DNA from 2 places in the Faecalibacterium sp. OF03-6AC genome. Region 2 is predicted to be linked to the other one. Evidence: riboswitches for the same ligand, from Rfam matches in the RefSeq annotation. Region 2 holds a riboswitch; the other holds the start of a gene.
What was found. Region 2 has a riboswitch for FMN ahead of DXA66_RS03220 (ECF transporter S component). Riboswitches for the same ligand answer to the same signal wherever they lie in the genome.
Positions count from the first base shown of each region.

Region 1 (7,348 bases), on a different contig from region 2:
GTGTCCAACAGATATCTGGATGTGAATATTGGAAAGTAAATTCGGAGGTAATCACAATGGCTGATATGTTTGCACCGCTGGTAGCACAGCTGAAGGCAAATCCCAAGACGATCGTTTTCACCGAGGGCAATGATCCCCGCATTCTGGAGGCCGCTGCAAAGCTGCTGGCCGAGGGTGTGCTGAAGGTCGTCATGGTGGGCAACGAGGCTGAGTGCAAGGCTGCTGCTGCCGCCGGTAACTTTGATATTTCCGCTGCCGAGATCATCGACCCCGAGAACTATGCCGGTTTCGATGAGATGGTCAACACCATGGTGGAGCTGCGCAAGGGCAAGCAGACCGCTGAGGAGTGCACCGCTTTGCTGAAGAAGTCCAACTACTTCGGCACCATGCTGGTGAAGATGGGCAAGGCTGATTGCCTGCTGGGCGGCGCTACTTACTCCACTGCCGACACCATTCGTCCCGCTCTGCAGCTGGTCAAGACCAAGAAGGGCGCACATCTGGTCAGCTCCTGCTTCATTCTGGACCGTGACTGCGGTGAAGAGGGCCTGAAGCGCATTGCCATGGGCGACTGCGCTGTTAACATCGACTATACCGATACCGTTGATAAGGCTACCGGCGAGGTCAAGATCGCCGCTTCTGCAAAGCTTGCTGAGGTTGCTATTGAGACCGCTAAGACCGCAAAGTTGTTCGGCATCGATCCGAAGGTTGCTGTGCTGAGCTTCTCCACCAAGGGCTCCGGCAAGGGCGGCACCGTTGCTTTGAGCCATGACGCTGTGATCAAGGCTCAGGAAATGGATCCCGAGTTGGCTGTGGACGGTGAGCTGCAGTTTGACGCTGCCGTTGCTCCCGAAGTTGCACAGGTCAAGTGCAAGGGCAGCAAGGTGGCTGGTCAGGCCAACACCTTCATCTTCCCCTGCATCGAGGCCGGCAACATCGGCTATAAGATCGCTCAGCGTCTGGGCGGTTATGCAGCTTACGGCCCCATCCTGCAGGGTCTGAACGCTCCCATCAACGATCTGTCCCGTGGCTGCAACGCCGACGAGGTCTACAAAATGAGCCTGATCACTGCCTGCCAGTCTTGAGCTGACTGATTGAAAATAGCCGCCGCATTCACCGTACAAAACGGGCAGAATGTTGAGGCTTCAAAGGCAGATTTCAAAAAATGAGTATAGCAAAGCTGAACATCTGTGAAAAAGCAGGTGCTCAGCTTTTTGCATTTTCAGTTCCGAAAAATTCTACTCTTTTTGAGGGAAAAAGATGAGATTTTTGCTTTCCGCTTTTCATTGGCGCTATTTTGCAACAGCCCCTTTACAGGTTTGCTCAGTTCTTTTCGATATACACGCTGGTGGAGGGGAACGCAAAATCCACACCGTCGGCCTGCATGATGTCCATAATGTTCAGGTTCAGGTCGTTCTGCATCTGCAAAAATTCCGCGTAGGCGTTAGTCAGCAGGTAGGCGGAGACCAGAATGTTGATGCTGGAATCGCCAAAGTTTGCAAGCTGTACGATGTTGGTACCCTTGTTGGTGTAAGGGCTTGCGTCCAGCATGGTCTGCAAGTCTTTCATCAGCTGTTCCAGCTTTGGGCGGGTGGTGCCATAGGTGACACCCAGATTGAACTTGTAGGGCCGCATGGTGCGCAGGGCGGCGTTCTGCACGGTGGAAGAGCAGATCTTACTGTTCGTCACCACATTGATGGTTTTATCCAGCGAGCGGATGCGGGTGGAACGGAAGTTGATGTCGATCACTTCGCCTTCCACATCGCCCACAGTGATCCAGTCGCCCACCGAGAAGGGCTTGTCCAGCAGAATCACGATGCCGGAAAACAGGTTGCTGGCGCTTTCCTGTGCGGCCAGCGAGATGGTCAGACCAACCAGACCGGCACCGGCGACAATGCTGCCGATGGGAAAGCCCACTTCTTGTGCCAACGCTGCCACGCACAGCACGATCACCAGCACCTTGTAGGCGGTGTCCAGCAAAGAGCAGAGTGTTTTGTTGGAGCGGATCTCCGGGCTGCAGGAAGCCAGCAGCAGGGCGGCCAGATCCGATGCCGCATACAGGCCTTCGCAGACCAGCAGGGTCATGACAAGGCGGAAGCAGACCAACAGCAGTCTGGCAATGCCGGGAATGGCCCAGGGCAGGGAAGCTGCCGCCAGATATACGCCAACCGCAGTGCACATGCGCTGGATGGGTACCGCAAAGCTGCGCAGCAGGATGGGAGTGCCGTTAAAGTACCACTTGCGGGCCAGCAGTGCCGGAATGCCCCTTTTGCTCAGCCAGCGGCGTACCAGCCATGCGGCAAGCAGAATGAGCAGCGCGCACCCTGCGCGCGCAGCCAGTGCAAACCAGCCCTCCAGCAGTACAGAGCCAAACTCAAACGAAAGATCACGAATAGAAAAGATCATGATAACCTCCTGAATTTTATACGACCCATCTATGATACCATACCGCACCCACCCGGGCAAGAGCTTACAGAGAAGGGAGCTTGAAAGAATTACTTTGACATTTTTTGCACAAATTTTAAGATGCCCTCTTGACAAGCTGTGCCTGCCACGCTATACTTTGTGCCAGAAAGTTCGTTTCAGGGCGGGGTGAGATTCCCCACTGGCGGTAAAGTCCGCGACCACCCGCAAGGGTGCTGACCCGGTGCAACTCCGGGACCAACGGTATAGTCCGGATGCAAGAAACGGCAGGCAAATCGTTGTCTACGCGCCCTGTTGCAGTGTTTTTGTTGCAACAGGGCGCTTTTCTATTTGTCCTTCCCGTTCCAAAAAAACAAGATACGAAAAGAGCTTTCGGAACAATTTTTGTAAGGGGTGTCTTACCCCGGGAAGGATCATTACCATGAAAAAAAGCACGACTCACAATCTTACTGTTGCCGCCATGCTCAGCGCGGTGGCCTTTATCCTGATGTTCATTGAGTTTCCCATTCCGATGCTCATCCCGTCCTTCGTCAAGATGGACTTTTCTGACCTGCCGGCTCTGCTGGGTGCCTTTGCTCTCGGCCCGGTGTACGGTGTGGTCATCAGCTTTATGAAGAACCTGCTGCACATCGTTATCAAGGGCACTTCCACTGCATGCGTGGGCGAGCTGTGCAACTTCATGCTGGGTGCGGTTTTCTCCGCTGTGGCAGGCGCTGTCTATAAGCACCACAAGAGCCGCAAGACCGCCATCATCGGTGCTATTGCAGGCGCTGCAGCCATGGCTGTGTTCAGCGTACCGTCCAACTACTTCATCACCTATCCGGCCTATGTGCAGTTCTACCACATGCCGCTGGAAGCCATCCTCGGCATGTATCAGGCCATCCTGCCTTCTGCAGACAGCCTCATCAAGTGCCTTGTCATCTTCAATATGCCCTTCACGCTGGTCAAGGGCCTGCTGGATGCAGTGCTGTGCATGCTGATCTACAAGCCGCTGTCTCCCATCCTGCACGGCAGAAAGTAACTTGTTCTCCACTTTTTTCTTCTTCTCAAATCATATAACCACAGCAAAACTCCCCGGTCAGGTCCCGCAGTGCGGTTCCCGGCCGGGGAGCTGTTATTTAGAGGAAAATATATCCGCCCGCGGTCGATCAGGCCAATGCCCCTTTGTCCAGCCATCTGCCATGGGCCAGCCGCACAAGGAACAGCACACCGCGCATGGTCAGCTCAAAGCTCATGGCCATCCATACACCCACCAGCCCAAAATGCGGAGCCAGCAGGGAAGCCAGCGTGAGCCGGATGCCCCACATGCTGACAAGGTTCAGCACAAAGCATCCCGTGCTGTCTCCGGCACCCTGCATGGCACCGCTGGCAACGATGCTGGCACCGAACATCGGTTCGGCCAGTGCTTCAATGCGCAGCACCTGTGCGCCCAGCGCAATAACTGCCGCATCTGCGGTGAAAACACCCATCAGGTTTGGCGCAAAAATGTACATGCCAACGCCGGTCAGCGCCATAATGCCCATGCCCATGCCGGTGCACAGCCAGGCAAAGTTTTTTGCCATATCCCGACGGTTTGCGCCCACGGCCTGCCCCACCAGTGCAAGGGATGCATCCTGAATGCCATAGCCTGCCATGTAGCACAGGCTTTCGGCACTCACACCCAGACTGTTGGCAGCAATGGCGGTGGTGCCAAGGCCGGATACGATGCGGATGAGCAGCACCTGCGCCGAGGAAAGAACTGCACGCTCTGCGGCCAGCGGTGCGCCTACCTTCCACAGGTTCTGCAGGCAGGCTTTGGTAATGTGCCAGGAGCCGGGCTTGCGGATGCACAGCGGGCCGTCTCGCAGCAGCAGGATGGCAAGGGTCAGCACACCGCTGATAGTGGTAGCAAGGGCGGTGCCCAGTGCTGCGCCCGGTACCCCCCAGCCAAGGCCCCAGACGGTCATTGTGCGGCCAAACACCACCATCTCACGGGTGGGATTGATGAGGCAGAAGTTAAAGATCACATCCAGCACGCAGGTCAGCACGCTGATAAGGCCCGGTGTCAGGGCATCGCCGGAGGAACGCAGCATGGAGGAGTAGGTTCCCATGATCATCAAAAAGGGCAGGGAAGCCGACCAGATGGCAAAGTAGGCCGAAGCATCCGCCTGCAGGGAAGGGTCGGCACCCAGCCATCCGGGCAGAAAGCGGCTGATGCCAATGCCGAAGGCCGCAGCTGCAAGGCCCACCACAAGGTTGAAGATCATAGATTGGCGCAATACACCGCGTGCATCGTCCTGCCGGTCTGCACCCAGATACTGTGCCACCTGAATGGCAAAGGACATATATAGACCGGCCAGCATTCCATGCATGAGCCACGTGCTGGAACTGACGATGCCAATGGATGCCGTAGCAGATGCACCGATATGCCCCACCATGGCTGCGTCGATGTACTCCACCGCAGTTACCACGATCTGCTGCAGGATGGATGGGATGCTCAGTGTGAGCACCACCTGCATGGTGTGCCGCAGCGGCACCTGTTCGCCCCGGCGCATCTGCGCCGAAAGCTGCTCAAGAGAGATGGACATGAGTTCTCCTTTTATAGAAACAATAACTTTTTTGACAGACTGATATACTATTATAAGTGCGGTGCTGCAGAAAGTCAATCAAACGTGGATTTTTCTCCGGGAATGATTGATTTTTTATGGATAGCGTGATACACTTCTCTCACAAACATAAAAGAAAGAGGAACTTTGAATATGATCGAATCACTGCTTTCGGTCGTAGGACAGCGCGGTGTCGATGCTCTGGCATTCCTGCTGGCGTTTGCCCTCACGGCTTTGATGGACTCCGTTTTTCACGATAAGCTTCCGCACGACCATGGCCGCGAGTTTGCGGTGAACGGTGCGCTTTCCAAGGGTAAGGCCCGTGGTTCCGGCCTGATCTTCGTGCTGTGCATCGCACTGGTATCGCTGGCATTCCTGCCGTTCAAGGTGGAATACGTCATCTACACCATTCTGCTTATTACATCCATGCTGTCCGGCTACTTTGACGATGCTGCTGAAACTGCATGGAACGAGTATAAAAAGGGCATCATTGATTTTGCCATTGCCATCGTTGCAGGTGTGACCTACCTCAACTTCAACGGCTGCGGTGTGAATTTCCTGCAGTGGAGTTTCACTCTGCCGTATGCTGTGTATCTGCTGCTGATCGTTATTCTGATCTGGACCAGCATCAATGTGGTCAACTGCACCGACGGCGTGGACGGCCTTTCGGCAAGTGTTGCAGTGGTGACCATCGGCACCTACCTGCTGGCCTATAAAACAGAACTGGCTGAGTACGGCACCGCAGGCGTTGTGTTCATGGGTGCGCTGCTGGCCTATCTGTGGTCCAACGCAAAGCCGTCCAGCCTGCTGATGGGCGATGCCGGCAGCCGCGCAATGGGCTTCTTTATCGCAATGCTGTCCCTCAAATGCGGCCATCCGTTTGCCTTCCTGCTGGCAGCCATCGTGTTCATCGTGGATGGCAGTCTGGGCATCCTGAAGATCAGCCTGAAGCGCTTTTTGCACATTTCCATCCTCAAGAACACCCGCACCCCTCTGCACGACCACGCCCGCAAGAATAAGGGCTGGAGCGACGAGCAGGTGGTGGCCCGCTGGCTGATCATGCAGTGTGTGGCTTCGGCTTTGCTGCTGCTCATTGTCCGCGGCTAAAATATAGCAATCAAAAAAGACGCTTGGTCTTGTCTGAATATGTTTTCCCGGCAGGGAAGCATACAGCAGTGTATCAAGCGTCTTTTATTTTATAGTTCGATGATTCGTTACAGCCCGGCCTTTTTGGCTGCAGCCTGCACGACATGGCCCACCAGAACCGAGGTGGTCACAGTGCCCACACCGCCGGGTACCGGCGTGATGGCATCCACTACCGGCTCTGCTTCGCTGAACTTTACGTCACCGCACAGCTTGCCCTCTTCGTTCACATGGATGCCCACATCCACCACGGTCTGGCCCTCCCGCAGGCAGTCGGCACCCACGGCACCCATCTTGCCCATGGCCACTACTACCACATCTGCTTCCTTGCAGATGGCGGGCAGGTTCTGCGTGCGGGAATTGCAGATGGTCACGGTGGCGTTCTCGCGGTCCAGCATCATGGCTGCGGGCTTGCCTACCACAAGGCTGCGGCCCACTACGACAGCGCGCCTGCCGGAAAGCGGAATGTTGTAATACTTCAGGATCTCAAGGCAGGCCTGCGCGGTGCAGGGAGCGTAGCCGAGATCGGTATTAGTGAACACACCGGCCAGAGAATCGTCCGTGATGCCGTCAATGTCCTTTTCCGGAGCCAGCGCCGCACGCACAGTGCGGTCATTGAACTGCTTGGGCAGCGGACGGAACAGCAGGCATCCGTGGATGGTATCCTCTGCGTTCACCTCGGCGATCGCCTTCAACAGATCGTCCTGCGAAGCATCGGCGGGCAGAAGAAACTGCTTTACCTCCACGCCCACCTTGCCGCAGCGGGCGATCACGCCGCGCTCGTAGGAGAGGTCGTCCTCCCGCTCACCCACACGCACCACGGCCAGCGTGGGAGTGATGCCTTTTGCCTTGAGCTGCTCACACAGCGCCGCATTGCGTTCGTTCATAGCGGCTACAACGGGTGCGCCCTTCAAAATCGTTGCCATAATACTTTCCCTCACTTATTTCGCAATTTGTTCATCACGGATGCAAAAACAGCGTCTGCCCGCAACACAAATTCATCCAGCAGTTTGTCTGTTTTTGCGTCCAACGCAGCAGCGCGCTCACGGTCTGCCATCAGCTTTGTGTTGATGAACACATTCAGGCTTGCGGCCTGCAAGGCTGCCTTGCACAGGGCGGCTGCACAGCCTGCGTCCGAGACGGCCATCACGCTGCCCTTGGCGGCGTATTCTTCCACCAGAGCAATGCCCTCGGCGCAC
Region 1 is NZ_QUEN01000003.1:225,397-232,744, reverse strand. It holds gene pta (phosphate acetyltransferase) at 57-1,082, shown strand; gene DXA66_RS05145 (mechanosensitive ion channel family protein) at 1,321-2,403, opposite strand; FMN riboswitch at 2,572-2,691, shown strand; gene DXA66_RS05140 (ECF transporter S component) at 2,843-3,442, shown strand; gene DXA66_RS05135 (MATE family efflux transporter) at 3,570-4,988, opposite strand; gene DXA66_RS05130 (phospho-N-acetylmuramoyl-pentapeptide-transferase) at 5,160-6,113, shown strand; gene DXA66_RS05125 (bifunctional 5,10-methylenetetrahydrofolate dehydrogenase/5,10-methenyltetrahydrofolate cyclohydrolase) at 6,221-7,075, opposite strand; gene DXA66_RS05120 (cyclodeaminase/cyclohydrolase family protein) at 7,087-7,348, opposite strand, start outside.
Region 1: another riboswitch for FMN. It lies ahead of DXA66_RS05140 (ECF transporter S component); the one in region 2 lies ahead of DXA66_RS03220 (ECF transporter S component).

Region 2 (7,348 bases):
TCAACTTATTGGAAGATTGGTGAGGTCGTTGTTCGTTGTGAACAAAATGACAGCATCCGTGCTGCATATGGTGAAAAGACCTTATCGCAGCTTTCCAGGGCGTTGACAAAGGAGCTTGGCAAGGGCTTTTCGCGCTCGAATGTTTACAATATGCGGCAGTTCTATCTCAGCTATCCAATTTTCCAGACAGTGTCTGGAAAATTGAGTTGGTCGCACTACTGTGAGCTGTTATCCATTTCCGATAAGGAGAAGCGCAGCTTCTACGAAAAAGAAGCGGTCAATTCTGGCTGGTCTGTCCGTGAATTAAGACGCCAGATGGAAAGTTCCCTGTTTGAACGGTTGCTCTTGTCTCGTGGGGATGCCAACAAGGAACAAGTTTTAGCATTGGCTGAAAAAGGTGTGGACTACACAAAGCCGGAGGACATCATCAAAGACCCGTATGTATTCGAGTTTTTGGGGCTGCCGGAAGAAAAGCCGTTCCTTGAAAGCGATTTGGAAGCAGCACTGGTGCGACAAATCGAAGATTTCTTGCTGGAACTTGGCCGGGGCTTTATGTTTGTCGGCACACAGCAGCGTGTCACAGTGAACAACACCCACTACTATGTGGATATGGTGTTCTACAATAAGATTTTACACGCCTATGTGCTGATCGAGTTGAAAACCACCAAGCTCACGCCCGAAGCCGCCGGACAAATCAATATGTATCTGAACTACTACGCCGCAGAGGTCAACGACCCGGAAGATAATCCTCCTATCGGCATCATCCTCTGCACTGACAAGGACAGCGTAGCAGCCGAGTATGCGCTGGGCGGTTTGTCGAATCAGATTTTTGCATCCCGGTACGTCTTATATATGCCGAACAAGGAGCAGCTTATTAGGCAGGTGGAAGAAGTCCTGAAGCGTTGGCACTCTCACGAGGACGAATAAGTTTACCACCAGCCTTACCACTGACTTACCACCAATTTGAGAATAGCTGTAAACAGTTGCGTAGAGTTGCGAAAAATAAGACCTTTTTATCTTGCACAAATAAAGGCTTATGAACACTTGTAAACAGCTATAAATCACCACCAGTCAAGCTCCCCACGATGAAGCCGATTGAGCAGTAAATTTCCAATTTGCAACCAATAAAGCCTGAAACTTCTTGATGTTACGAGAAGTTTCAGGCTTTTTGTTTGCGATAATTTCCAGCGATTTTCACGCCATACGCCAATTTTACGCCAAATGATGTAGGATTTTGTGCAGAGCAAAAAGAGCGTTGTTCCGGTTTGGCAGTAGAAACGGCTGTGTGGTAGGCGGGTGCAGACCTGCAAAGGGCTGCATCACAAAGCGAATTCATGGATCTGCAAACGGACAGCCGGAACTTTTCACCGCAGAAGAAGCAAACGCGAAGAACATGGAGTTTTTCTTATGAACAAACTGCTTTCTTGCCGCTACAACATGGACACCAACCGGGTAGAAGCCCGGTTTGCAGACGGCTCTGCCATTGCCATCGACTGCATCGTCATCGAGGACGAGTACGGCAATACCCCAGCACAGAGGGCAGAGCTGGACTGGCTGCTGTACAATAAGCCGTTGGAGTATGCACAGCTTGTACTGAGTGGGAAGATTGCGCACTATCTGTCACTGGGATGTGAGCATGGCAGACCAAAAGATCAAGTCTAATGAACCAAACAACTGCTGATTCGTATTTCTTTTGATACGGGTTAGCAGTTGTTTCTGTTTTATGCATATCACAACTGTGCAAGCAAATACGCTTATTCCGCCTTCCCTTCCAGCCTGTTTTTATACCCTTCGCCCCATGCCCGCATGGCATCCAGAACCGGTTTCAAACTATATCCCAATTCGGTCAGAGTATATTCCACCCGGGGCGGCACTTCAGCATAGACCTTCCGGGTCAGCAATCCGCTTTCCTCCATCTGCCGCAGCTGAGCGGTCAAAACCTTCTGGGTCACATGGCCGATGGACTTTTTCAGTTCTCCAAAACGCTTTGTGCCCGGCATCAGATCCCGGAGGATCAGCACCTTCCATTTATCGCTGATGAGGGTCAGGGTGGTCTCCACCGGGCAGGCCGGGAGTTCTTTGAGGATTTCCTTTTCCATAATTACCTCCAAGGGAATTTCAAGTGGTCATCGTGCCGGATGCACGGATACCACAAACCGCTTTATGGCATCATTATAGCTTTCAACAGCAAAAAAAGCAAGCAGCATCGCAATGGTATCTTTTTGGTAACTACACCACAATATTGTGCGTACTTCACAAGCCGCACAAAGCACATTACAATAAAGCTGTCAGAAAAAACAATGTATGGAGGTACATCCCATGAATAAAGTCGTAGAATTTCTGAACGCAAACCCAGTGCAGTATCTGGCCACCGTAGGCCGTGACGGCAAGGCCAAGTGCCGTCCCTTCATGTTTGCCGGTGAGCTGGACGGCAAGCTGTGGTTCTGCACCAACAACCAGAAGGATGTTTACAAGGACCTGCAGGCAAACCCCAATATCGAGATCTCCGTTTCCAGCCCGGAGTACGCATGGATCCGTCTGCATGGCAAGGCTGTGTTTGAAAACAACATGACCGCCAAGGAGATGTGCATCGCAAACCCCATCGTGAAGAGCCAGTACGGCGAGGCTGCCAACCCCATCTTTGAGGTGTTCTATCTGGAGGATGCCCACGGCATCATTGCAGACTTCTCCGGCAACCCTCCCTACGAGTTCTAAATAGCATTCTCAATTCAACATCTTCGGGGCGAGGTGAAATTCCTGATCGGCAGTAAAGTCTGCGAAGCGCAAAAGCGCCCGATGCGGTGAAACTCCGCAACCGACGGTATAGTCCGGATGAAAGAAGATATGAGGAAGTAGCCCCGCAGGAAAACCCGTCCTGTGGGGCTGTTTCAAATCCAAACATATCCTCTCAATGGAGCATTATGAACCGCACTATCATCCTGCAGCAGTCGAAAAAAGCTGCCGCCCTCAATATCCGAACCATCACCATGACCGCACTGCTTTCTGCAATGGCATATGTGCTTGCTTTTGTGGAATTTCCTGTGCCGCTGTCTCCGTCCTTTGCAAGGATGGATCTGTCCGATTTTCCGGCACTCATCGGTGCATTTGCCTTCGGGCCTCTCTCCGGTCTGCTCATTGAACTTGTCAAAAACACATTGCAACTTATGACCACCTCCACGGGAGGCATCGGAGAGATTGCCAACTTTCTGATGGGTGCTTCCTATGTGGTCGCTGCCGGAGCTATTTATAAACGCCACAAAACCAAGAAAACAGCATGGATTGCCTGTGTCACCGCCAGCTTTGTGATGGGTATTGCCGCCGCACTGGCGAACTACTTCATCCTGCTTCCTCTGTTTGAAGCCTTTATGCCGTTGGATCAACTCATCGCCTCTTTCGGCACATTCCTGCCCTTCATCCACACGAAGCTGGACATCGTACTGTTCAACGCCTTACCCTTCAATATTCTGAAAGGGCTTATCATTGGCAGCGTGACAATGCTGATGTACAAGCGGCTTGCGCCGGTCCTGAAAGGTCGTTGATGTTATGACGAAGCAAGATTATTTGAAGCTGCTGGTGGAAGGTATCCACTCCACCACCATTGCCACCATCGGAGCAGACGGTCATCCCCAGACCCGTGTGATCGACATGATGCTCTATGACAAACAAGGGGTGTATTTCCTTACTGCAAGGGGCAAAGCATTCTATACCCAGCTCATGGCGCAGGGCTACATTGCTCTGTCCGCCACCAGAGAAAAAGTCTCGATTTCTCTGCGCGGAAAAATCAAAAATATCGGCAACGAGAAACTAGATGAGATTTTCAAGAAAAACACCTATATGCAGTCCATCTATCCCGGCGATACCCGCAGTGCCCTAGAGGTGTTCTGCCTGTATGAGGCGGACGGCGAATATTTTGACATCAGTGTTCCGGCGCACATTGTCCGGGACAGCTTCACCATTGGCAAAGCAACACAGGAAGCACCGGGTTACTATGTAGGCAAAAGCTGCATCGGCTGTAAGCTGTGCTACTCTGTCTGTCCGCAGAAGTGCATCGACATTACCAAGAAGCCGGTGGTCATTGACCAGCACCACTGTCTCCACTGCGGGCGGTGTGCGGAAGCCTGCCCTAAGCAGACAATCGAAAAGAGGGTTTGACTATGAACCAGAGTGAGCGGCGAATGAGCCTCATTAGGGTGCTTTTGAAAGAACACCCGGAGTATCGGGGACTGCGGATACCGGCAGACGCAGACACCCAGTGGCAGCTTCTGCGGGGCTTGCTGAATATCCGTGAACCACGGCGTATCGGCACAGACTTTCTGCAAATACAGGATGCGTACCTGCAAGAGGAAATCGCCGCAAAAGGCATCACCGATGCGGCTGACCTGACGCCCCTGCAGCCGGGGCTGTACCTCTGGCAGGGGGACATTACCACCCTGAAATGCGATGCCATTGTCAACGCCGCCAACAGCGGCATGACCGGCTGCTACTGCCCGAACCACGGCTGTATCGACAACGCCATCCACACCTATGCCGGGGTGCAGCTTCGTCTTGCCTGTGCGGAAATCATGGACAGGCAGGGACACCCGGAGCCCACCGGACAGGCAAAGATCACGGCCGCATTTAATCTGCCCTGCCGCTATGTGCTGCATACGGTTGGCCCGATCATCAACAGGCGAGTGACCAAAGAGGACAAAGAACTGCTGGCTTCCTGTTATCGCTCCTGTCTGGAGCTGGCGGCAGAGAACGGGCTGGAAAGCGTAGCGTTCTGCTGCATTTCCACGGGAGAGTTTCACTTTCCCAACCAGCTTGCAGCAGAGATTGCGGTGCAGACTGTGAAAGAGTTCCTGCAAACACCCACAAGCATCAAGAAGGTGATCTTCAATGTTTTCAAAGATATGGACAAAAAAATCTACGAACGACTGCTCCGAACCGATTGATACGCTGCGGCAGGTCCTGAGCCATGCTGATGCAGTGATCATTGGTGCAGGTGCTGGGCTTTCCACCTCGGCAGGTTTCACCTATGACGGGGAGCGGTTCCGGGAATATTTCTCCGATTTTGCCAGCAAGTACGGATTTACGGATATGTACTCCGGTGGCTTTTACCCCTACCCCACCATGGAGGAATACTGGGCATACTGGAGCCGCTATATTTACATCAACCGCTATCAGGATGCACCCAAGCCGGTGTATCAAGGTCTGTTTTCTCTTGTGAAAGACAAGGACTACTTTGTACTGACCACCAACGTAGACCACTGTTTTCAGAAAGCAGGGTTCGACAAAAAACGGTTGTTCTATACACAGGGTGATTACGGTCTGTTCCAATGCAGTGTGCCCTGCTGTCAGGAAACGTATGACAATGATAAGCTTATCCGGCAGATGGTAGAAGCGCAAGGGTATATCATTGCACCGGATGGTCAGCTGACCGTGCCGAAGAATACCATCCTGAAAACTTATATTCCGTCCGAGCTTGTGCCACATTGTCCGCATTGCGGCAGACCCATGAGCATGAACCTGCGTGCAGACGATACCTTTGTAGAGGACGAAGGCTGGCACCGTGCGGCAGAGCGATACCGTGAATTTCTGCGCCGTCACGAGGGGCAGCACATCCTCTTTCTGGAATTGGGTGTTGGCTACAACACCCCGGTCATCATCAAGTATCCGTTCTGGCGGATGACCGCTAAAAATCCAAATGCATTCTACGCCTGCATCAATCAGGGACAGGCCATTTGCCCGCCGGAGATCGAGCGGCAGTCTGTCTGCATTCATGCAGATATTGGCGCTATTATAGCGCAATTGTGACCCACAAGAGGGCTGGCATCGTCCAGCCCTCTCTCTTTTTGCCAAAGTTTTTGATGCATTTTCTTGCATTCTGCCGAAAGTAACGTATTCTCGGATTTTTTTGTTGACAAAGCTCGATTTTTGTGGTAATCTATCCCAACAATTTAATATAACATATTTACTTAGAGTTCCAGCTCGGCTCCCGAAGGGGCCGGGGCAAGTTTTTAACTTTCTTATCGCTACATAACGAACCCGAACCAAGGCCCCCCCGGAAGGGATGGTCAGGTTCAGGTTGTTGTGTGGCGATTTTTTATTGCCAAATCCAGCACCGAACCTTGACAACCGCATGACCGTCTGCATGGGATACCCGGCGATGACCCCTCACGAGGGAGAGCCGGAAAACGCCGCCGAGAGGGGGCAGGAAAACCATGTGGGGAGAACGGCTAAACGTTGATTCCTCAGTTACCAGAAAACAATGTGGTCAAATTGACCACATTGTTTTTCTGTAACGCCAGTGAAAGGAGGGTCATCTCCATGTATATGACAAACGAAAAATGGGAGCAGAACAATCAGGATTATTTGAAAGAATCGTATGAGGAAACGGGTTTTACCGCCGGAGGATACGCCGTCCGCAAACTTATCTGCGGCGGCTGCGGTCGGGTGTTCTACACCACCATCTACACCAAGAAATACTGTCACAGCTACTGGTGCGGCAATCAGGCCAACAATCGGCGGCAGCGGGAATACCGCCAAATGCGCCGTCAGGATTTAGTATGCCAGTGCTGCGGTGAAAAATTCACACCCAAACGTGCAGATGCCCGCTATTGCAGCAATGCCTGTCGGCAAAAAGTCTATCGAAAACGTGTTACAGATGCTGCAAGTGCTCAAAATGAGCACATCGTTTTCCGTAACACTGCAAGGTCTGTTGAAAATCAGGTGCCGCCACCCGGCACTTGATTTTACCCGTAACGAAATCAGTTGGTCATTTTGGCCAACTGAAAAAGCCGGACAAGTTGGTGGGCAGGGATTCGCAAATCTTTGACCGCCAGCTTGCCCGGAGCAGGAGTGCAGAGGACGTAGTCCTTTGCCCCAGTGATATGATGCTGTGCGTCATATAATACTGGGTATTATCTGGCGCACCGCAGGCGGCAGATTCAGCAGCAAAGCTGCTGCGCACCCCACCCCACCAAGACGTTGAAATGGAGGGATGTTTATCTGAAGCTGACACGACACAATGGACGAGCCGGAAAACACGGCACCTATAACCCCAAGCACAACGACCGTAATTTCGACCTCACCAACAGCGAGCACATTGACCCGGAACGAGCCAAGGGCAACATCTACTGGGACTGCTTCGGCTTCCGTTCGGCTCTCGCCCCACAAGACCCGGATGATCTGGCAGGGACATTCTCGGATGTGGAACGGCAATTCTACGAGACCCGTTACTCGGAGTTCATCGAAAGGCAAAATGAGCGCAACGCCAAGATCCGGCACACGGAACGAAACCGCAGCATTCCTGACCTGCTGTCCAGCCGCAAGACCTGCCCGGAAGAAACCATCTATCAGCTGGGAA
Region 2 is NZ_QUEN01000002.1:214,000-221,347, reverse strand. It holds gene DXA66_RS03240 (YhcG family protein) at 1-927, shown strand, start outside; gene DXA66_RS03235 (DUF6061 family protein) at 1,408-1,662, shown strand; gene DXA66_RS03230 (helix-turn-helix domain-containing protein) at 1,755-2,099, opposite strand; gene DXA66_RS03225 (pyridoxamine 5'-phosphate oxidase family protein) at 2,320-2,715, shown strand; FMN riboswitch at 2,731-2,848, shown strand; gene DXA66_RS03220 (ECF transporter S component) at 2,922-3,539, shown strand; gene DXA66_RS03215 (4Fe-4S binding protein) at 3,544-4,152, shown strand; gene DXA66_RS03210 (protein-ADP-ribose hydrolase) at 4,155-4,934, shown strand; gene DXA66_RS03205 (Sir2 silent information regulator family NAD-dependent deacetylase) at 4,879-5,796, shown strand; gene DXA66_RS03200 (hypothetical protein) at 6,310-6,732, shown strand; gene DXA66_RS03195 (plasmid recombination protein) at 6,970-7,348, shown strand, end outside.